Regions from separate parts of the Streptomyces sp. NPDC107562 genome, predicted to be linked through region 3. Evidence: riboswitches for the same ligand, from Rfam matches in the RefSeq annotation. Region 3 holds a riboswitch; each other region holds the start of a gene.

Region 1 (5,209 bases), on a different contig from region 3:
AGCATGCCCTTGACCGGGCGGCCGGTGAGGGACTGGGCGTACGTCGTCCAGCGCACCGTCATCGGCCCGGGGCGGGAGATGTCCCCGGCCAGGATCGGCGGGCGGACGTAGCGGGTGCCGTAGGACTGGACCCAGCCGTGCTGGGTGGCGAGGTAGCCGGTGAGCCGCTCGGCGAAGTACTGGACCATGTCGTTGCGTTCGGGCTCGCCGTGCACGAGGACGTCGAGGCCGGTCTTCTCCTGGAAGGCGACGACCTCCTGGATCTCGGCCCGGATGCGCTCCTCGTACCCGGCGTCGTCGATCCGGCCGGCCCGCAGGTCGGCGCGGGCGGCCCGCAGTTCGCCGGTCTGCGGGAAGGAGCCGATGGTCGTGGTCGGCAGCAGGGGCAGGCCGAGGTGGGCGCGCTGGGCGGCGGCCCGCTCGGTGTACGGCTGGGAGCGCCGGGCGTCGGCCTCGGTGACGGCGGCGGCGCGGGCGCGGACCGCCGGGTCGTGGGTGATCGGCGAGCCCGCCCGGGAGGCCAGGACGGCCCGGTTGGCGGCCAGTTCGGCGGTGATCGCGCCGGTGCCCAGGGCGAGTCCCTTGGCGAGGGTGACGATCTCGGCGGTCTTCTGCTGCGCGAACGCGAGCCAGCGCAGGATCTGCGGCTCGACGTCCCGCTCCAGACCCGTGTCGAGCGGTACGTGCAGCAGCGAGCAGGAGGCGGCCACGTCGACCCGGTCGGCGAGGCCCAGCAGGGTGCCGAGGGTGGCGAGGGACTTCTCCAGGTCGGCGGCCCAGATGTTGCGCCCGTCGACCACACCGGCGACCAGGCGCTTGCCGGGCAGTCCGCCGACGGCCGCCAGGGCGTGGAGGTTGGCCGCGCCGGCCCCGGTGAAGTCCAGCGCGAGTCCCTCGACGGGGGACTTGGCCAGGACCGGCAGGGCGTCGCCGAGCCGGTCGAAGTACGAGGCCACGAGGAGCTGGGGCCGGTCGGTGAGGGCGCCGAGTTCGCGGTAGGCCCGCTCGGCGGCGTTCAGGTCGGCCGGGGTGCGGTCCTGGGCGAGGGCGGGCTCGTCGAGCTGCACCCACTCGGCGCCCGCCGCGCGCAGGTCGGCGAGGACCTCGGCGTACACCGGCAGCAGCCGGTCCAGCAGCGTGAGCGGGGCGAAGTCCGCGGGGGCGCCCGGCGCGGGCTTGGCGAGCAGCAGGTACGTCACGGGCCCGACGAGGACCGGACGGGCCGTCAGCCCCAGCGCGCGGGCCTCCTCGAACTCCGCGACCTGCTTGGCGGCGTCGGCGGCGAAGACGGTGTCCGGGCCCAGTTCGGGCACCAGGTAGTGGTAGTTGGTGTCGAACCACTTGGTCATCTCCAGCGGCGCGACGTCCTGCGTGCCCCGCGCCATGGCGAAGTACCCGTCGAGCGCGTCGGCCGCGACGGCCTCCCGGTGCCGGTCGGGGATCGCGCCGACCATGACGGTCGTGTCGAGCACGTGGTCGTAGTACGAGAAGTCGCCGCTCGGCACCTCGTGGACGCCGGCGTCGGCGAGGCGACGCCAGGTGGCGGCGCGCAGTTCGGCGGCGGTCGACCGGAGGGCGTCGGCGGTGACGCGGCCCTTCCAGTAGCCCTCGATCGCCTTCTTCAGCTCCCGGTTGCGGCCCTGGCGGGGGTAGCCGTACACGGTGGCCCGTGCTGCCGCGGCTGCGGGCTTGGTGGTCACGGAGATCTCCTTCGCGAGATGAATCCCTGAGATCCCGGGGACGGGACGAGAGCGCGAAGGGTGACGGAACCGGACGGACCCGACCTCGCGCGGCTTGCGAGCACCGCGCGGTCGTCCGCCTGGTAGTACGCCGACCCGCCCTCGAGGTCACCGGAATGTCCGCGCGCGAGGGGTCGCGCACGGGCAGTTGGCAGGTCTTCGGACTCGCGGGCCCGCCTCGTGTCGTACGAGGCACCTACTGGCCGTCGCTTCCCGGACCCGTCTCCTCGGGCCCAGTGCGTATGACGGCGGTCGTTCCCACTCACCGCTGCGGGGCAGTCCCGGATTTCCACCGGGTTCCCTCTTACGACGTCCCGCCTGGCGGACGGGGCGAACCAGCTGCGCCGACCACCCTACGCCGCGACGGGCGCGCGAGGCGGGCAGGTCCGGCATGCGGAAGGTGAAGTCGGACACGCGGGTGCGTGCCGCCGGTGTCGGCGCCACGCACCTGGGAACCAGCCGCCGTCTTCTTCCGACTGCTGTGGAGGAGCGAGGAGGTGGCATGGAAGGACTGGACGTCGTGATGCGCGAGGTCGCCTGCCGGCACGGCCGGGTGGAGGCCGTCCGGGGCGTCGACCTCGACGTCGCGGCCGGCCGGCGGGTGGCGTTGACGGGTACCAACGGCTCGGGCAAGACCACGTTGCTGCGGGCCGTGCTCGGTCTGCACCGCCGGGCGGGCGGCCGGATCCTGGTGGGCGGCCGGGACACCCGCAGCGCGGCCGAGTGGGCGTGGCGGCGCCGGGCCTGCGCCTGGATCCCGCAGAAGCCGGCCGTCGGCCGGTTCCCGCTGCTGGCGGGGGAGTTGCTGGACAGCGGCGGCGCGCGGGACGAGGCCGTCGAGGCGGCGGCGAAGCTGGGCGTCGGGCAGCTCGTCGGACGGCCGGTGCACACCCTGTCCGGCGGCCAGTTGCAGCGGATGTACCTGGCGCGGGCGGTCGGCTGTGTCGCCGCGGGCGCCGGGGTGCTGCTGGCCGACGAACCCACCGCCGCGCTGGACTTCGCCGGGCAGGAGGAGGCGGCCGATGTCCTGCTGTCCCTGCCCGTGACCGTCCTGGTCGTCACCCACGACCGGGCCCTGGCCGACCGCTGCGACCAGGTGCTGGAGATGGCCGCCGGCCGGCTGCGGGAGGTGCGGTGAACGCCCAGGCCGCCGCCGACGTCGGCCAGTTGCTGCAACTCGTCCCGGTCCAGCGTGCGGGGACCGCCCTGCTGCTGGCCGCCGTGGGCCTGCCCGTGATCGGCGTCGTGATCGTCGGTCTGGACATCATGCCGGTGCGGTTCGCGATGATGCACGTGGCGCTCCTCGGCATCGCGGTGGGCCTGCTGACCGGCCTCGACCCGATGCTGTGCGCGCTGCTCGCCTGCGCTCTCGCCGGCGCCGGGGTCGCCCCGCTGGCCCGCACCCCGGACGGGCTGTCGGGGGCGATGGGCCTGCTCATGAGCCTGGCGATCGCGGCGGCGCTGCTCGTGCTCGCGGTGTCCGGGGTCAACGCGGCCGGCGCGTTCGCCCTGTTGTGGGGTTCGATCCTGTCCGTGGGCACCGCCGACCTGTGGGTGCTCGGCGCCCTGGCGGTCGCCGTCCCGGCCCTGTTCTGGTGGCGGCGCCGCGACCTCGCCCTGCTGCTGTACGACCGCGAACTCGCCCTGTCCTCCGGCGTACGGATCGAGCGGCTCACCCTGGTGCTCCTCGTCCTGGTCGCGGTGGCCGTCGCGGGAGCCATCAAGCTCACCGGCGCGCTGCTCGTCGACGCCCTCACGCTGCTGCCGGCGCTCGCGGCCCGCCGCCTCGGCACGTCCCTGAAGTCCATCACCGCCTGGGCGGTCGGCATCGGAGTCGCCGTGAACCTGACCGGGTTCCTCCTCGCGCTCCGCTTCGACTGGCCGCCCGGGCCCGTCCTCGTCCTCACCGCCGGCGTGGTCGTCCTCGCCGTCCATCTCCTACCCGAACGGAGAACCAGCTCATGGCGCGCACCCGCGTCCCCAACACTTCCCTCCTCGCACTGACCCTCACCGCGGGGCTCGCCCTGACCACGACCGGGTGCGGGGGCGGGAACGAGCCGTCGTCGTCCTCGTCGTCCGGTGCCAAGAACTCCTCGCCGGTCGTCGTCGCCACCACCACCTGGGAGGGCGCACTCGCCAAGGCCGCCGGCGCCGAGGACGTCGAGGTCATCGTCCCGCAGTCGGTGCAGCACGCCCCGGACTACGACCCCAAGCCCTCCGACCTCGCGGCGGTGGCGGGCGCCGACTACGTGCTCTACGCGCCCTTCGAGCCGTACGCCGCGAAGATCAAGGAAGCGGCCGGCTCCGACGCCGAGCTGGTCGAGGTCGCCCTCGACAACGACGCGGACAAGGCGAAGGCCGAAGTCGCCAGGCTGGCGGAGCTGTTCGGCACCGAGGACGCCGCCGCGCGGTGGACCGCCTCCTTCGACTCCGAGTACGCGGCGCTGCACAAGGGCCTGAAGGCCAAGTGGCCGCGAGGGGAGCAGCCCACCGTCGTCGCCCAGGTGTTCACGACATGGGCGGCGAAGCTGGCGGGCGCCGAACTCGCCGGTACCTTCGGGCCCGAGGCCGTGACGGCGACGCAGCTGTCCGAGCTGTCGCGGACGAAGCCCCGACTCGTCCTGGACAACGCGCACATGACGACCGGCACGGTGCTGCCCGACGCGGGCGCCGAACAGGTCGAGATCGTCAACTACCCGGGGACGGATCTGGACCTGCTGGCGGTCTACCGGGAAGCCGCGAAGACGGTGGAGACGGCGATGGCCGCCTCGTAACGGTGTCGCGTCACGCACCGAGGGGGCCGCCCGCGCCGGATGGCCCTCTCAGCGCGTGGTGGACTCAGCCGGCCGGAGTCAGCGGGCGCTCCGGACCCGGTTGCGCGGCGGCGATGGCCGCCTCGTAACGGTGTCGCGTCACGCACCGAGGGGCCGCCCGCGCCGGACGGCCCTCTCAGCGCGTGGTGGACTCAGCCGGCCGGAGCCGGCGGCCGCTCCGGACCCGGCTGCGCGGCGAATCGTTCCCGCACTACGGCACGGTCCGGCTTGCCCGCGGGGGTGAGCGGCAACTCCGCCACGACCAGCAGCCGTTCGGGGTGCTTGCGCCGCTCCAGTCCGCGCCCGTCGAGGTGGGCGCACAGCTCGGCCAGCGTGGGCGTGCGGCCCTCGCGCGGCACCACGCACGCCGCGAGCCGCTCACCCATCAGCGGATCGGGCACCCCCACGCAGACCACGTCCCGCACCAGCGGATGGCCCGCCAGCTCGATCTCCACCTCCGCCGGGCTGATGTTGGCCCCGCCGCGGATCACGACGTCCTTGAGCCGGCCGACGACCCGCAGGGTGCCGTCCTCCTGGAGCAGTCCGAGATCCCCGGTGCGCACCCAGCCGTCGTCGGTGCGGTAGCGGGCGTCCAGGTCCGGGGCGGCGACGTAGCACAGCGGCGTCATCGGGCCGCGGGCCACGATCTCGCCGACC
Region 2 (5,209 bases), on a different contig from region 3:
CAGCAGGTTGAGGGACCGGCAGACGCCCAGCAGGACGGCCGTGCCGAGCAGGACGGCGCCGACGGGGATCCACACCACCGTCCAGGTGGTGCCGGCGAGACCGCCGAGCATCCAGCGCAGCGCCGACTGCGTCTTGTGCGGATCGCTGGAGGTCACCACCAGGAAACTGGCGAGCGCGGAGAGGACCTCTGCTGTCGCCACGCCCGCCAGCACCAGCCGCACGGTCGTCATCCGCCCGCCGGACCGGGCCAGGAAGTAGACGGCGACGAGTGCGGCCAGCGCGCCGAGGAACGCGGCGACCGGCAGCGAGAACACGCCGAACAGGGTGAGGTGGAAGACCACGACCAGCACCGCGCCGACGGAGGCGCCCGACGAGACACCGAGCAGCATCGGGTCGGCGAGCGGGTTGCGCACCAGCGCCTGGAGCGCCGTGCCGCACACCGCGAGGCCCGCGCCCACGACGCCGGCGAGCAGGACCCTGGGCAGCCGCACGTCGACGACGATCGTCTCGCGGACCGGGGTCCAGGTGGGGTCGGCCAGGGCGGGATGCACCCGGTTGAGCAGGATGCCCCAGACCTGGTCGGCCGGGACGCCGACGGATCCGGCGGCGATCCCGAAGGTGGCCGCGAGCACCACCAGCGCGGCCAGCAGCACCAGGACGAGGGGGTAGGGAAGCCTGGCGCCGCGCCGGACGGGGTCCGCCCCGAGGGGCCTTCGCGTGCCGGCCTGCGCGCTACCGCCCGTGGCGTCGGTCTCGGTCGTCGCGCCGCTCACTCGAAGCGGTCCGGGTGGAGCTGGCGGGCCAGGGAGTCCACGCCGGCCGGCACCCGCACGCCGAGCACGGTGGACGACAGCGGCAGTACCGCGAACCGCTTGTTCCTGATGGCGGGTACGTCCTTCAGCGCCGGGTTGGCCAGCAGGAACTCCTTCTTGTCCGCGACCGGCTGATCGCCGTAGTCGTAGATCACGACGACCTCGGGCGCCCGCTCGGCGACCTGCTCGAACGACACGTCGCCGAACGCCTTGTCGAGGTCGGCGAAGACGTTCACCCCGCCCGCGCGTTCGATCATCTCGTTGCCGATGCCGGCGCCGCCCGCGGTGAAGGCGGTCTTGTCGCCGCTGTCGTAGACGAAGAGCTCGACCGGGGTGACTCCGGCGAGTTCGTCCTCGACCGTGTCCAGGGTGGTGTGGAGCTTCTTCAGCTCCGCCTCCGCGCGGTCCGGCACCCCGAAGATCCTGGCCACGTTGCGGATCTCCTGGTCCATCGTGGTCATGGTGACGGGTCCGGACGGGCATTCCTCCACGTTCAGGTAGGAGTTGATGCCCGCCTTGGACAAGGCGTCACGGCTGCGGCCCTCCTTCTCGTCGAAGGTGCTGGCGAACCCGCCGTAGGCGAAGTCGGGTTCGGCGGCCAGCAGCGTCTCGAACGAGGGGTACTCCTCCGCGACGACCTCGATGCCGTCGTAGGCGTCCTGGTACTCGGGGAGGATCCTGTCGTCGAGGTAGGCCGTGCCCACCATCGACTTCTCCAGACCGAGCGCCAGCATGACCTCGGTGGCGTGCTGGTTCAGCGACACGGCCCGCCGCGGGGGCCGTTGATACGTCGTCTCCACCCCGCAGTTGGACAGCGTGACCGGGAAGCCCTTGGCCACGGTGCTCGCCGGGGCGGCGTCGTCCTTGGTGGCGCCGCCACCGCAGCCGGACATCAGCAGGGCCGCGGCGGCGGTGGCCGACAGCAGGGACAGCGGGCGCTTGCCCATCATGGAGGGTCCTCTCACCGGAGGGGGAACGTGGAACACGGAACAGGCAGGACGGCGGACCAGGTCCGGAAAGGGGCCGGGAACGGCGGACGGACGACCGCGAACGGTGCAGCCGGAGTGAGGGGTGGGCGCGGGCGGTCAGGCCGCCGGGCCGGGAGCCGGCGTCGCCCCGGACCGGGCGGGCCCGGGCGGCGTGAAGACGTGGAGCTCCAGGATGTCCGGCAGTGCCACGAGGCCGGGGCCCCCCGCGCGCACCCAGGCGGCGACGTCCTCCGTCGCGGCCGGGTCGTTGACCAGGCCGAACCAGACCGGCCGGCCACCGGCGGCGCGCCCCTCGGACGAGGGCCGCACGACGACCACGTTCGCCTGGTCGCACACGTCGAGGCAGTCGGTGACGAGGACGGGGGCGTCCTCGGCGAGCCGCGCGGTCTGCGCCGCGTGGTCCACCCCGGTCACCTTGGGGCTGCCGCAGCAGCAGTCACGGCACACGACGACCCGGCACGGCACCGACCCGTCCGGTGACGTCTCGACAGGCATCACGACATACCCTCCTCCCCGGGGAAATCCGCCCCGGTCACGTCGAGGAGGCGACCGCGTGAGTCTCCTGGCTCTCGGGTCAGTGCTCGTCCCGGCCTTCCCACCCGCATCCGGGCAGTGGTTCGTTCGGGATCCGCTCGCCGATCACAGTGGCGGGACCGCGCCGGATTCACACCGGCTTCCTCGTTCCGCCGTCGCCTTTTCGCGGGACATCATGTCAGACGGGCCAGTCATCTCATACGCCGGCGGCGGCGCCGGGCAGGGTGAGGTGGTGCACACGACCGGCGGGCGGCATGCGCAACGCGCCGCCCCGTCGCATCGACCGGGCGGCGCGTTGCGCGCTGTTGGGGGGAGCCGGGGTCAGCTGACCGGCGGCATCTCGCTGGGTCGTGAGTCGAGGCCCGCGCGGCGGTTGACCCAGGAACCGCGCGTGAAGTCGGGGACGGCGACCGGACGGCCGCCCGCCGCGAGGGACTTGACGCTGAGCGGCACCGGGGAGCACCAGGCGGCGGCGTCGTACACGTCCATGTCGGGGACGAGTCCGGCGCGCATCTGCTGGACGGTGCGCCACTGCAGGACGTAGTCCATGCCGCCGTGCCCGCCGTTGTTGGCGGCGTCGTCACCGATCTTCTGCCAGAGCCAGTGGTCGAACTCCTTGAGGTACGCGTCGAACGACCGCCAGGTGTGGCCGCTGTGATCGGGCTCCACGTAGATGCGGCCGCCGCCGGCGGAGGTGACTCCGGCGTAGTCCTCGAAGATGCCGCGGCTGCCGGCCAGCGAGTTGATACGGCTGTACGGGCGCGGCGAGCTGACCTCGTGCTCAGCGCGGACGACCCGGCCCTGCGCGGTGTCGATCAGGCAGGTGACCAGGTCACCGTTGATGTAGGTCTCCTTCCAGCTCGGGTGGGAACGCGGCACGAAGCGGGCGCGGTAGTCGGCGAGGCCCTTGGGCTCGGTGGCGGTGGCGCGCAACGTCGTGAAGCGGTCGCCGCGGTTGATGTCCATCGCGGCGGCGATCGGGGCGAGTCCGTGCATGGCGTAGAAGGACGCGGTGCTGCGGGTGTGCCACAGCCGCCGCCAGGAGTCGGTGTAGTACGTGTCGGAGAAGAGCAGCTCGCGCAGGTCGTGCAGATAGCCGCCGTGGCCGTTGGTGACGTCGCCGAAGAGGCCGTCGTGGGCCATCTTGAGCATCGCCAGCTCGTTGCGGCCGTAGCTGCAGTTCTCGGACAGGAACAGGTGCCGCCGGGTCCGCTCGCTGGTGTCGACGAGGTCCCACAGCTCGCGCAGTTCGGTGGCGACGGGCAGTTCGACGATGGCGTGCCTGCCGGACAGCAGGGCGGCGCGGCCCTGCTCGTAGTGGAACTCCCACGGGGTGGCGACGTAGACGAGGTCGATGTCCTCACGGCGCAGCATGCGGGCGTAGGCGTCGGCGGAGCCGCCGTACTCGGCGGGGCGGGGCCGTCCCTCGGCGACCAGTTTGTCGGCGGTTCGTCGGGCGCGCTCGGGGCGGATGTCGCACACGGCGGTCACCGTGCACCCGGGGACGGCGGCCCATCCCGAGGCCATGCCGTTGCCCCGGTTGCCGAGGCCGATCAGGGCGACGCGGACCGTGCGGTACGGGTCGAAGGGGACGTTGACCATCGACTTCTGGCCGTGCCGCCGCACCGGAGGGGCGTCGGTGGCAGAAGTGGCGGGGGCGGCGCCCGGCGCGGCGGCGGCCGTGGTGCCGAGCCCCGCGACGACGGCGCCGGAGGCCAGGGCCCCGCCCATGAGAGTACGGCGTGAGACAGCAGGGATTTCATGCATGACGCTGAACGCTCCCTTGTGGGTGGCCGACAGCTCTTGTTGCCGAACGACTTTGGCGAGCGGACGACGGAGTGTCAATAGGTGCTCGAAGAGAGGCTGTTGCGAGCAGAAATGAGCATCCAGCGGTCACGGGGGTGAGGGTGGAGCCGATCAGGCCTGCGGCGAGGCCTGCTGCTCCGCCTCGCCGAAGCGGGCCAGGGCGAGGGCGCCCGCGATGGAGGCGGCGAAACCGGCGACGGCCAGCGGTGCGAGGCCGTGGCGGGTGGTGTCGCCCAGCCAGACGATGCCGAACAGGGCGGGCCAGACGGTCTCCCCGATGACCATCGCCGCCGTGGCGGAGGTGACCGAGCCGGACTGGAGGGCTTCGATCAGGAGCAGATAGCCGGTGATGCCGGAGAGGACCACGGCGTACACCGACGGGTCGGCGAGCAGGCCGGGCAGCGACAGTTCCGGCATCAGCCGGGCCCCGACCGCCGTCACGCCAAAGCTGATCCCGGCGAGGCCCCCGAGGACGGCCGCGCGGTGGCGCACGTTCCGCAGACGCGGGGTCAGCGCCCAGCTCACCAGGGCCAGCCCCACCGAGCCCACCAGGATCGCGAGCCGCATCCTCATGTCGCCGTCCCCGCCGGTCTCCCGGCCTGCCGCGATCGCCATCACCGCGAGCCCGCCGCACACCGCGACGACCGCGGCCCACTCCACCCGTCGCAGGCGGATCCGCAGCACGAACGCCGAGACGATCGCCGTCACGGCCAGCGCCCCGGCGACCGCCGCCTCGACGAGGAAGAGCGGGACCGAGCGAAGGGAGACCAGTTCGGCGCCGAAGCCCAGGGTGTCGAGGGCGACCCCGACGATGAACGGCCACTGCCAGGTGGCCCGCACGGCCGCGCCGGCGCCCCCACCGGCCACCCTGCGCGCACCGAGCGCCTGGAACACGGTCGCCGTTCCCATGAAGAGGGCGGCGCACAGCGCGAACAGCAGCCCGAGTCCCATGACCGCAGGCTAATGCGCCGAGCGCGCGTGACCTCGGAGGGCAACCCCCCGTGGTGTCGCCCCCACCGGGTCCGGCCCCCACACCTACGGCGCGTCCGCGCCACCTGCACGCCGGG
Region 3 (5,209 bases):
AAGAAGTCGACGGCCAAGAAGACGACGGCGAAGACGACGGCGCGCAAGCGTTCGGCGTGAGCGGGTCGTCGCTTCGAAGTCGACAGGCCTGTCACAGAGTCCGGTCGCCGGCCGGTCACTCCCGCCCGTTCAGGTAGTCATGTTCGTGCACTGACCGAACTGACCGAACTGACGAACTGACCGAACGGAGCGGGACGCGATGCGATCCGGGCAGCAGGAGAACGAGACGCGGGACCAGGACGTCCCCGCAGACGCCTGGTGGGCGGGGATGGGCACGGTCGGCGGGCTGGTCCTGGTGCTGATCGGGGTCGCCGTGGCGGCCTGGGCCTTCCTGGACCTGCCGGGCAGCCCGGGCGGCGACCACGCCGTCTACCAGGCGGCCAAGGTCGGCGCGATCGGTGCCGTGGTCGCGGGTACGACGCTCCTCGCCCGCCGCAAGAAGGACACCGACGCCCCGGGCGACTGAGGACCCGCGGGGCAGCGCCCCGACAGCAGCGCCCGCCTCGCGCAACCGGGCGGCGACCTCCGTCGGCCTGCCTGGCCTGCCTGGCCTCCTGGCCTCCTGGCCTCCTGGCCTCCTGGCCTCCTGGCCTCCTGGCCTCCCGGCCTACCCGGCCTCCCGGCCTCCCGGCCTACCCGGCCTCCCGGCCTACCCGGCCTCCCGGCCTACCCGGCCTCCCGGCCTACCCGGCCTCCCGGCCTACCCGGCCTCCCGGCCTACCCGGCCTGCTCCGCCTGTGTCGCCGCCAGCGTCGCGAGTTCCTCCGCCGTGCGCGGGCCCGGCGCCGTACCGGCCAACAGGCCCTGGCCGCGCAGCAGTTCCGCCGCCGCGACACCCCACGGCAGGCGCAGGCCCGCCTCCCGGAGGAGGTGGGTGCGCGCCAGGTTCTCGGGTGCCGGGCCGGTGCGGACGCCGGACGGGGTGAGCAGGGCCGCGTCGTCGGCCCAGCGCAGCGCCAGGTCGACGTCATGGGTGGCCATCACCACCGTCGTACCGCTCGCGCGCAACCCGTCCAGGGTGGCGAGCAGCCGTTCCTGGCCGTCGGGATCGAGCCCGGCCGTCGGCTCGTCGAGGATCAGCACCCGCGGCCGCATGGCGACGGCCCCGGCGATCGCGGTCCGCTTGCGCTGCCCGTACGACAGCAGATGCGTGGGCCGGTCCGCCAGCGCGGCGATGTCCAGCGCGGCCAGCGCCAGGTCCACCCGCGCCCGCACCTCGGAGTCCGCGAGCCCCAGGTTGAGCGGCCCGAAGGACACGTCCTGCGCCACCGAGGCGGCGAAGAGCTGGTCGTCCGGATCCTGCACCACCAGCTGGACGGTGGTCCGCAACCGGGTCAGCCCCTTGCGGTCGTACGACACCGTGCCGCCGTCCACCGTCAACTCCCCGGCCCGCGGCCGAAGTCCCCCGCTGAGCAGCCGCATCAGCGTGGTCTTGCCGCTGCCGTTGCGCCCGAGCAGCGCCAGCGCGCGCCCCTCGCGCACCTCGAAGTCGAGGCCGGTGAGCACGGCCGGGCCGTCCTCGTAGGCGAACGACACGTCGCGCAGGGCGACCAGGGGGGCGGCCTCGCTCATGACAGCGGCCTTTCGAGTACGAAGGTGAGGGCGGTCAGCGCCCCGAGCAGCGCGACGCTCACGACCGTGAACGGCACGGAGACGCGGGCCTCGGGCACCAGGACGCGCAGGGTGCCGTCGTAACCGCGCCCGGCGAGCCCGGCCTGCAGGCGACTCGCCCGGTCGAACGCGCGCACGAAGGCCGTGGCGCCCAGCCCGGCCAGCGACCGCCACTGGGCGGCGCGCGTGGTGTGCCCGAGCCGCGCCGCCTGCGCCTCGCGGATCCGGCGCACCGAGTCGAGGAGCAGAAAGCTCATGCGGTACGTCACCAGCGCCACGTCCACCACGGGCGCGGGCACGCCGGCCCGCACCAGGCGGGGCAACAGGTCGGACATCGGGGTGGTGAACGCGAACAGCAGCACGCCGAGTGAGGCCGCCGAGGTCCGCAGCAGCAACTCCCCGGCACGGACCGCGCCGCCGCCCGCGAGACCGACGAACCCGCCCGGCCCCCCGACCCGCACCAGCAACGGCAGCGCGCCGGTGACGCAGAAGCCCAGCGGCACGCGGTACGCGAGCCACAGCCGCCGCCACGGCACGCCCGCCGGCCCGAGCAGCACGGCCAGCGCCGTCACCAGCACCAGCGCCGCTCCTGGCCAGGGCGGCAGCGAGATCGCCAGCACCGTGAGGCCCAGCCCGAGCACGGCCTTGTCCAGGGGGTGGCGGCGGCGCCAGCGACTGCTGTGCGCCGCCGCGTCGATCGGCAGCACGAGGCTCAGGCCCCTTCGGCCCCGTCGACACCGTCGGCCCCGGACACCCGCGCCGCGCCCTGCCGCTCCGTGGCCCGGGCCTCACCCTGGCGACGGCCCCTCCGGACCCCGAAGTAGTACGCGAGCGCGCCCGCGCCGACCGCTGCCTGGAGGGCGAACAGCCCCGACTCGATCTCACCGGACGGCGGCTCGTACAGCGGAGCGAACCAGGGCTCGTAGTCCGGGTCCAGCTCGGTGATCGCCGTCTCCGCCTCGGCGTCGGCGCCGGTGAACGGCTCCTCCTTGTGGTCGCCGAGGCCGAGCACCAGCGGAAGCACCGCGAGGGCGACGACCGCGAGCAGCAGCAGGAGGTTGGTCCTCGTGTGGCGCTTCATCGGGCCACCGCCTTCGCGTCGGCGTTCTCGCCGCGGGTCCCCTTGGTGAGCAGCACGCCCAGCCGGGTCAGTTCCCCCTTGCTGGACTGCACGAGCAGTCGCATCACCAGCACCGTCAGCAGCCCCTCGCTCACCGCGAGCGGGATCTGCGTGACCGCGAAGATGGAGCCGAACTTGCCGAGCGCGCCGAGGAATCCGCTGCTCGGGTCGGGAAAGGCGAGCGCCAGCTGGACGCTGGTGACGCAGTACGTGGACAGGTCGGCGACGAACGCGCCGAAGAACACGGCGACCATCAGCGGCACGTCGTAGCGCCGCAGCAGCCGGTAGACGCCGTACCCGGCCCAGGGGCCGACGATCGCCATCGAGAAGACGTTGGCGCCGAGCGTGGTCAGTCCGCCGTGCGCCAGCAACAGCGCCTGGAACAACAGGGTGATGGTGCCCAGCACCGCCATGACCGGCGGCCGGAACAGGATGGCGCCCAGTCCCGTGCCGGTGGGATGCGAGCAACTTCCGGTCACGGACGGCAGTTTCAGGGCCGACAGGACGAACGTGAAGGCGCCCGAGGCGCCGAGCAGCAGGGTGCTCTCGGGATGTTCCCTGACCTCACGGGTGAGGGAACGGACTCCGTGGACGACGAACGGCGCGGACGCGGCACCCCAGGCGATCGCGTGCGCCGGAGGCAGAAAACCCTCGGCTATGTGCATGGCTTCAGCAGACCCTCTCCAGCACCTCGTGGATGGTGTACAACGTGCCTCGGCCGGTCTCCTGGCTGACGGGTGACACCGCCCGTGCTCCGCCTTCCCGGGTCACTAGGACCCAGTGGCTGCCCCTGAGGGCCGGAGCCGGACTTCCCGATCACAGTGGCGAGGGCCGCACCGGTATCGCACCGGATTTCCCGTTCACCAAGGCGTGGCGACAGTAGTGCGCCCGCGGGGGTGGTGACAAGCGGCGCATCGGGGGCGCGAAGGCGCTGGTCACGCGGCGCGCCGAGGCGGCGCGCGGGGCCGGCGCCGCTGGTCGACGCCGGGTTCGGGGCCGGGTTCGGGGCCGGTTCGGGGCCGCTCCCCGAAGGTGGCCCGATAAAGGGCGCGCCGAACGGCTGGACAGCAACGGCGTGGGGAAATAAGTGAGTTGAGAGGCAGTTCGCCGACCGGGGGGCACGCCGAACCGGGGTCCCGGTGGCGCCGGCACCGGAACCGGGAGCCGGTGACTCCGGCACCGACGGCTGCACGGGGAACCACTCACACCAGGGGGAGAGCACGATGGAAGAACCGACCTACACCACACCCTTCGCACCACCGCCACGGCCGCCCGAGCCGCCCCGCGTCCACCACCACGACCCGCTGGCCGCCGCCCTCGGCAACGCCTCCCTGCTCGGCGTCGGCTACTGGCTGCTCGGACGCCGCGGACTCGCCGTACTGTCCCTGCTGGGCACGGTCGTCCTCGTCTCGCTGCTCGCCGCCACCGCCGCGTGGGGCTACGAGATCGCCGCGCTGGTGTGGTGGGTCGCGCTCGTGGCCCACGGTTGGTTCCTCGCGAGCCGCGGCGTCCCGCGCGCCGCGTCCCGTAGGCAGCGCCTGATCGCGCTCTGCGTCACCGTGCCGGTGCTGCTGGCGGTGGGACTCCTGCGGTACGACGCCCTGCGCATCGGACAGGACGTCACCGAGGCCCGCGACAAGGGCGACTGCGCCGCGGTGTTCCGGGCCCAGGACGAGGTGTGGGCCGGGCACCGCGTGGCCGGCGCCCCGGTCAGCGCCCGGGGTGACGAGGTGGTCGAGGACTGCCGGAACCTGGGAACGGCCGAGGTGCTGCTGGACAGAGGCCTGGGCAACGACACCGAGGCACTGGAGCGGGGCTTCGGCATCCTCACCTCCGTGCTCCGCGAACCCGGCAACGAGCGGACCGTCGGCACGGTCCTCGACGGCTTCCTCGACGGACTGCCCACGGACGACGCCTGCGGGACCGTCGGCGTCACCGACTGGCTCCGCGACCGCGAGGCGACCCGCGACCAGCTCGACCGGTCCGCGTCCACCGCGGACCGCGTGGCGCCCGCCGCGCTCGTCGCCTGCGGTGACACCCTCATGCAGGGCGACGACTGGCAGGCCGCAAGGGCGCACTACAGGCAGCTGCTCGACGAGTATCCCGACGACGGTCTGCAGAGCCGGGCCCGCACCGGCGTCACCAAGGCCACGCAGGCCATCGAGCTGGACAACGTCCGCTCCCTGCTGTCCGGCACGCAGGACGAACAACCCGAGTACTGCTCCCAGCCGGCCAAGTACAGCGCCGCCAAGCCCCTGGGCAAGGGCACCAACCGGGCGATGTACTTCGGCAACACCGAGTACACCAAGCAGCTCCCCGGCAACTGGAAGGCCACCGACGCCGCGCGCGCGGCGGCGATCGTGTGCGTGGGCGAGGAGGACTTCGGGACGTCCGTCCAGACGTGCCCGTACCAGAGCCAGCGGTCCGGCACCATCACGTACGTGACCTTCCACCGGATCGCGATCCCGGTACGGGTCT
Region 4 (5,209 bases), on a different contig from region 3:
CGCGGGCGGCACCCTCGCCCCCGACTCCGACCCGCCCCTGTGGGTCATCCTCTCCGCGGGTCTCGCCATCGCGCTCGGCACCTACCTCGGCGGCTGGCGCATCATCCGCACCATGGGCAAGGGCCTGACCGACCTTCAGCCGCAGCAGGGCTTCGCCGCGCAGACCAGCGCCGCGACCGTCATCCTGGCCTCCTCCCACCTCGGTTTCTCCCTCTCCACCACGCATTCGGTCTCCGGTGCGGTGATGGGCGCGGGCCTCGGCCGCAAGGGCGGGGTGGTCCGCTGGTCCACCGCCACCCGGATGTTCGTCGCCTGGGGCCTGACCCTGCCGGCCGCCGCGCTGGTCGGCGCGATCGCCGAGTGGGTGACGGGCTTCGGCCCCTGGGGCACCGCCCTGGTCGCCGTCTTCCTGGTCGGCTCCAGCGCCGCGATCTGGAAGATCTCCCGCCGCGAGGTCGTGGACCACACGAACGTCAACGACGCGGACGGGGAACCGGCCGGCGTGGTGACGACCGCGATGGCCGCCGTGACGCCGCCCCCGGCGGGCACCCCGGCGGAGGACCTCACGGCCACGATCCCCCGGCAGGCCACGGCCTCGGAGCCGACGCCCTCTCAGGCCACGGTCTGAGCACCCTGATACCGAAGGAAGCAGCACAAGCATGAAGATCGACTGGGCGGCCCTCGGCTCCGTCTTCGGCGTCAGCCTCGTGGTCACGGTGGCTCTGGTGGGCCTGTTCACCCTCGGTGTCACCGCTCTGTCGCGGCGCGAACGGGCGGCCGCGCAGGGCGAGTCGGCGGCGCTGGCGGTGACGGGCGCCTACGCCGCCTTCGCGGCGTGCGCGGCGGCCGTGGGATACGGGATCTATCTGATCGTGGCCTGAGCACCCCGGTGTTCGACGCGCCCTGCGCGGTGCCCTCGACGGGGCTCCGGGCAGGGCGCTTCGTCGTGCGCGGGGACAGCGCGAGCGGCGGACGGGAGACCCGTGCCGCCGGTGGCGTGTGGGACTCAGCACACTTGCCCCGTCGCAGGTCAACAGCAAGTTGACGGCCGTTCCGGCCCCGTGGTGGACTTCCGGGGCCATGTACGGCGGCAGAAGAGGAAGCCCGGTGTGAATCCGGCGCGGTCCCGCCACTGTGACCGGGGAGGGAACTCCCCGGGAGCCAGGAACTCTCACCGCCGGTCTCGTCGAACCAGGGCGTGGACACCCTGAGTGAGGACATATCGCCATGCTCGGCCGCCAAGTGAGGTCCCGCACCAGGTCTCTGCCCGCCCGCACGGCCGGCTGAGCCCGTGCGTGCCGATCGCGTCTTCGCGTACGGCGCCGCCGCCGGCCTCCTCGGCGACCATGTGCTCGGCGACCCCCGCCGAGGGCATCCGGTCGCCGCGTTCGGGCGGGCCGCCGCCGCGGTGGAACGGGTGTTGTGGCGGGACCACCGCGGATGGGGCGCGCTGCACACCCTCGTGTGCGTGGGCGGCGCCGTCGCCCTGGGCACCGCGGCCCACCGGGTCGTACGGTCCTCCCCCGCCGCTTCCGTCGCGCTGACCGGCGTCGCCACCTGGGCCGTCCTCGGCGGGACCTCGCTCGCGCGGGAGGCCCGGGCCGTCGGGCGGGCCCTGGAGGCGGGGGACGTCGAGGCGGCGCGGGCCCGGCTGCCCCATCTGTGCGGCCGCGACCCGCAGGCGCTGGACGCGCCGGGGATCGCGCGGGCGGTGGTGGAGTCCGTCGCGGAGAACACGTCCGACGCCGTGGTGGGGGCGCTGGTGTGGGGGGCCGTGGGCGGGGTCCCGGGGCTGCTCGGGTTCCGGGCGGTGAACACGCTCGACGCGATGGTGGGGCACAGGTCCCCGCGCCACCGCCGCTACGGATGGGCCAGCGCACGACTCGACGATCTCGCCGGGTGGCCGGGCGCCCGGCTGACGGCGTCGCTCGCCGTGCTGGCGGGCGGCGACGCGCGAGGAGCCGTACAGGCCTGGCGCAAGGACGCCGCGCGGCATCCGAGTCCCAACGCCGGGGCCGTGGAGGCCTCGTTCGCGGGGGCGTTGGGGGTGCGGCTCGGGGGGACGTTGTCGTATGCGGGCCGGGTCGAGCACCGGCCCGTGCTGAACGGTGGGGGGCGTGCGGTGGAAGTCGGCGACATCGAGCGGGCCGTCCGGTTGTCCCGGCGGGTGGGCCGGCTGGCCCTGGGGGCCTGCGCGGCCGGAGTGTGGCTGCGGGGACGGCTGTCGAGGAGGCCGGCGTGAACGGGCGTGGGCTGCTGATCGCCGGTACCACCTCGGACGCCGGCAAGAGCGTCGTCACCGCCGGCATCTGCCGCTGGCTGGTGCGCCAGGGCGTGAAGGTGGCGCCCTTCAAGGCGCAGAACATGTCGCTCAACTCCTTCGTCACCCGCGAGGGCGCCGAGATCGGTCGGGCGCAGGCCATGCAGGCACAGGCCTGCCGGGTGGAGCCGACCGCGCTGATGAATCCCGTGCTGCTCAAGCCGGGCGGCGAGAGCAGCAGCCAGGTGGTGCTGCTCGGCAGGCCCGTCGGGGAGATGAGCGCGCGGGGCTATCACGGCGGACGGCAGCAGGCGTTGCTCGGGACCGTGCTCGACTGTCTCGCCGAGTTGCGGGGCACGTATGACGCGGTGATCTGTGAGGGGGCCGGCTCTCCGGCCGAGATCAATCTGCGGCGGACCGACATCGTCAACATGGGGATCGCCCGCAATGCCGGTCTCCCGGTGCTCGTCGTCGGCGACATCGACCGCGGCGGCGTCTTCGCCTCCTTCTTCGGGACCGTCGCGCTGCTGTCCCGTCAGGACCAGGAGCTGATCGCCGGGTTCCTCGTCAACAAGTTCCGCGGCGACGTCTCGCTCCTCGAACCCGGCATCGACATGCTGCACGGCCTCACCGGGCGGCACACCTACGGCGTCCTGCCCTTCCGGCACGGCCTCGGCATCGACGAGGAGGACGGGCTGAGGGTGTCCCTGCGGGGGGCGGTGCGCGAGTCCCGGGTGGCCGCCCCGGTCGGCGAGGACGTGCTGCGGGTGGCGGTGTGCGCCGTGCCGCTGATGTCCAACTTCACGGACGTCGACGCCCTCGCCGCCGAACCGGGTGTCGTCGTGCGGTTCGTGGACCGGCCCGAGGAGCTGGCGGACGCGGATCTGGTGGTGGTGCCCGGCACCCGGGGGACCGTGCGGGCCCTGGAGTGGCTGCGGGAGCGCGGGCTCGCGCGGGCCCTCGTGCGCAGGGCCGCCGAAGGACGTCCGATCCTCGGCATCTGCGGCGGCTTCCAGGTCCTCGGCGAGCACATCGAGGACGACGTCGAGAGCCGGCGCGGGCAGGTCGACGCGCTCGGAGTGCTGCCGGTGCGGGTGCGGTTCGCCCGCGAGAAGACGCTCACCCGGCCGGTCGGCGAGGCCCTCGGGGAGCACGTCGAGGGGTACGAGATCCACCACGGGGTCGCCGACGTCGAGGGCGGCGAACCCTTCCTGGACGGCTGCCGGGTCGGGCAGACCTGGGGCACCCACTGGCACGGCTCGCTGGAGTCCGACGGCTTCCGGCGGGCCTTCCTGCGCGAGGTGGCCGCCGCCGCGGGCCGCCGCTTCGTGCCGGCGCCCGGCACCTCCTTCGCCGCGCTGCGCGAGGAGCAGCTCGACCGGCTCGGCGACCTGATCGAACAGCACGCGGACACGGACGCGCTGTGGCGGCTCATCGAGTCCGGCGCGCCGCAAGGACTGCCTTTCCTTCCACCGGGAGCGCCCGCATGAGCACAGTGTTGTTGTTGTCCACCGCCGACACCGATCTGCTGGCGGCCCGTGCCTGCGGCGCCTCCTACCGGATCGGCAACCCGACCCGCGTGGACGCCGAGAGCGAGCTGCCCGCGCTGGTCGAGGGCGCGGACATCGCCGTCGTACGGCTGCTGGGCGGCAAGCGGGCCTGGGAGGACGGACTCGCCCGGCTGCGGGCGTCGGGGATCCCCACCGTGCTGCTCGGCGGGGAGTCCGTGCCGGACGCCGAGCTGATGGCCGAGTCGTCCGTGCCGGCCGGCGTCGTGGCCGAGGCACTGCGCTACCTCGTCGAGGGCGGGCCCGAGAACCTCACCGAGCTGGCGCGGTTCCTGTCGGACACGGTGCTGCTGACGGGTGAGGGGTTCGACGAGCCGCGGAAGATGCCGGAGTACGGCGTCCACGGCTCCCGTGCCTTCACCGAGGGCCGTCCGACCGTCGGCGTGCTCTTCTACCGGGCCCACGAGCTCAGCGGCAACACCGCGTTCGTGGAAACCCTGTGCGACGCGATCGAGGCGCGGGGCGCCAACGCCCTGCCCGTGTACTGCGGTTCGCTGCGCGGCGCGGACCCGGAGCTGTACACGCTCCTCGCGAAGGCCGACGCGCTGGTCGCCACCGTCCTCGCCGCCGGCGGGACGCACGCCTCGCAGGCGTCGGCGGGCGGCGACGAGGAGGCGTGGGACATCGGCAGGCTGGCCGAGCTGAACGTGCCCGTGCTGCAGGGACTGTGCCTGACCTCCTCGCGGGACGCCTGGGACGCGTCCGACGCCGCCCTCTCCCCGATGGACGCGGCGATGCAGGTCGCGATCCCGGAGTTCGACGGCCGGCTGATCACCGTCCCGTTCTCCTTCAAGGAGCAGGGCCCGGACGACGTGCCCGTGTACGTGGCCGACCCCGAGCGGGCCGGACGCGTCGCCGGGATCGCCGTACGGCACGCGCGGTTGCGGCACAAGCCGAACGCCGACAAGAAGCTCGCGCTCGTCTTCACCGCCTACCCGACCAAGCACTCGCGCGTCGGCAACGCGGTCGGCCTGGACACGCCCGCCTCCGCGGTGCGGGTGCTGGACGCGCTCCGGCAGGCCGGGTACGGGGTGACCGCGTACCCGGACAACGGCGACGAGTTGATCCACCGGCTCATCGAGGCGGGCGGGCACGACGTCGAGTGGCTGACCGAGGACCAGCTGGCGTCGGCGCCCGCGCGCGTGCCGCTCGCCGACTACCGAGCCTGGTTCGACCAGCTCGACCCTGGGCTGCGGGACGCCATGACGGAGGCGTGGGGCGAGCCGCCGGGTTCGCTGTACGTCGACGGCGACGACATCGTGCTGGCGTCCCTGCGGTTCGGGAACGTCGTCGTGATGATCCAGCCGCCGCGCGGCTTCGGCGAGAACCCGATCGCGATCTACCACGACCCGGACATGCCGCCGTCGCACCACTACATGGC

The links. A riboswitch is a leader RNA that binds a small molecule or an ion and turns the genes downstream of it on or off. The one in region 3 is predicted to bind cobalamin.
Region 1: another riboswitch for cobalamin. It lies ahead of metE (5-methyltetrahydropteroyltriglutamate--homocysteine S-methyltransferase); the one in region 3 lies ahead of ACZ7LV_RS24850 (energy-coupling factor ABC transporter permease).
Region 2: another riboswitch for cobalamin. It lies ahead of ACZ7LV_RS18920 ((2Fe-2S) ferredoxin domain-containing protein); the one in region 3 lies ahead of ACZ7LV_RS24850 (energy-coupling factor ABC transporter permease).
Region 4: another riboswitch for cobalamin. It lies ahead of ACZ7LV_RS06105 (cobalamin biosynthesis protein); the one in region 3 lies ahead of ACZ7LV_RS24850 (energy-coupling factor ABC transporter permease).

What each region holds. Positions count from the first base shown of each region.
Region 1 covers NZ_JBVKBE010000006.1:80,185-85,393, reverse strand. Annotated here, with positions in the region: gene metE (5-methyltetrahydropteroyltriglutamate--homocysteine S-methyltransferase) at 1-1,700, opposite strand, end outside; cobalamin riboswitch at 1,873-2,094, opposite strand; gene ACZ7LV_RS18890 (metal ABC transporter ATP-binding protein) at 2,242-2,877, shown strand; gene ACZ7LV_RS18885 (metal ABC transporter permease) at 2,874-3,743, shown strand; gene ACZ7LV_RS18880 (metal ABC transporter solute-binding protein, Zn/Mn family) at 3,701-4,513, shown strand; gene ACZ7LV_RS18875 (class I adenylate-forming enzyme family protein) at 4,705-5,209, opposite strand, start outside.
Region 2 covers NZ_JBVKBE010000006.1:89,192-94,400, forward strand. Annotated here, with positions in the region: gene ACZ7LV_RS18910 (FecCD family ABC transporter permease) at 1-774, opposite strand, end outside; gene ACZ7LV_RS18915 (ABC transporter substrate-binding protein) at 771-1,763, opposite strand; gene ACZ7LV_RS18920 ((2Fe-2S) ferredoxin domain-containing protein) at 1,899-2,297, opposite strand; cobalamin riboswitch at 2,343-2,537, opposite strand; gene ACZ7LV_RS18925 (Gfo/Idh/MocA family protein) at 2,658-4,103, opposite strand; gene ACZ7LV_RS18930 (DMT family protein) at 4,254-5,093, opposite strand.
Region 3 covers NZ_JBVKBE010000009.1:225,092-230,300, forward strand. Annotated here, with positions in the region: gene ku (non-homologous end joining protein Ku) at 1-60, shown strand, start outside; gene ACZ7LV_RS24830 (hypothetical protein) at 200-466, shown strand; gene ACZ7LV_RS24835 (ATP-binding cassette domain-containing protein) at 718-1,572, opposite strand; gene cbiQ (cobalt ECF transporter T component CbiQ) at 1,569-2,318, opposite strand; gene ACZ7LV_RS24845 (energy-coupling factor ABC transporter substrate-binding protein) at 2,324-2,692, opposite strand; gene ACZ7LV_RS24850 (energy-coupling factor ABC transporter permease) at 2,689-3,396, opposite strand; cobalamin riboswitch at 3,431-3,614, opposite strand; gene ACZ7LV_RS24855 (tetratricopeptide repeat protein) at 3,955-5,209, shown strand, end outside.
Region 4 covers NZ_JBVKBE010000002.1:56,375-61,583, forward strand. Annotated here, with positions in the region: gene ACZ7LV_RS06095 (inorganic phosphate transporter) at 1-628, shown strand, start outside; gene ACZ7LV_RS06100 (hypothetical protein) at 660-881, shown strand; cobalamin riboswitch at 1,049-1,190, shown strand; gene ACZ7LV_RS06105 (cobalamin biosynthesis protein) at 1,292-2,242, shown strand; gene ACZ7LV_RS06110 (cobyric acid synthase) at 2,239-3,750, shown strand; gene cobN (cobaltochelatase subunit CobN) at 3,747-5,209, shown strand, end outside.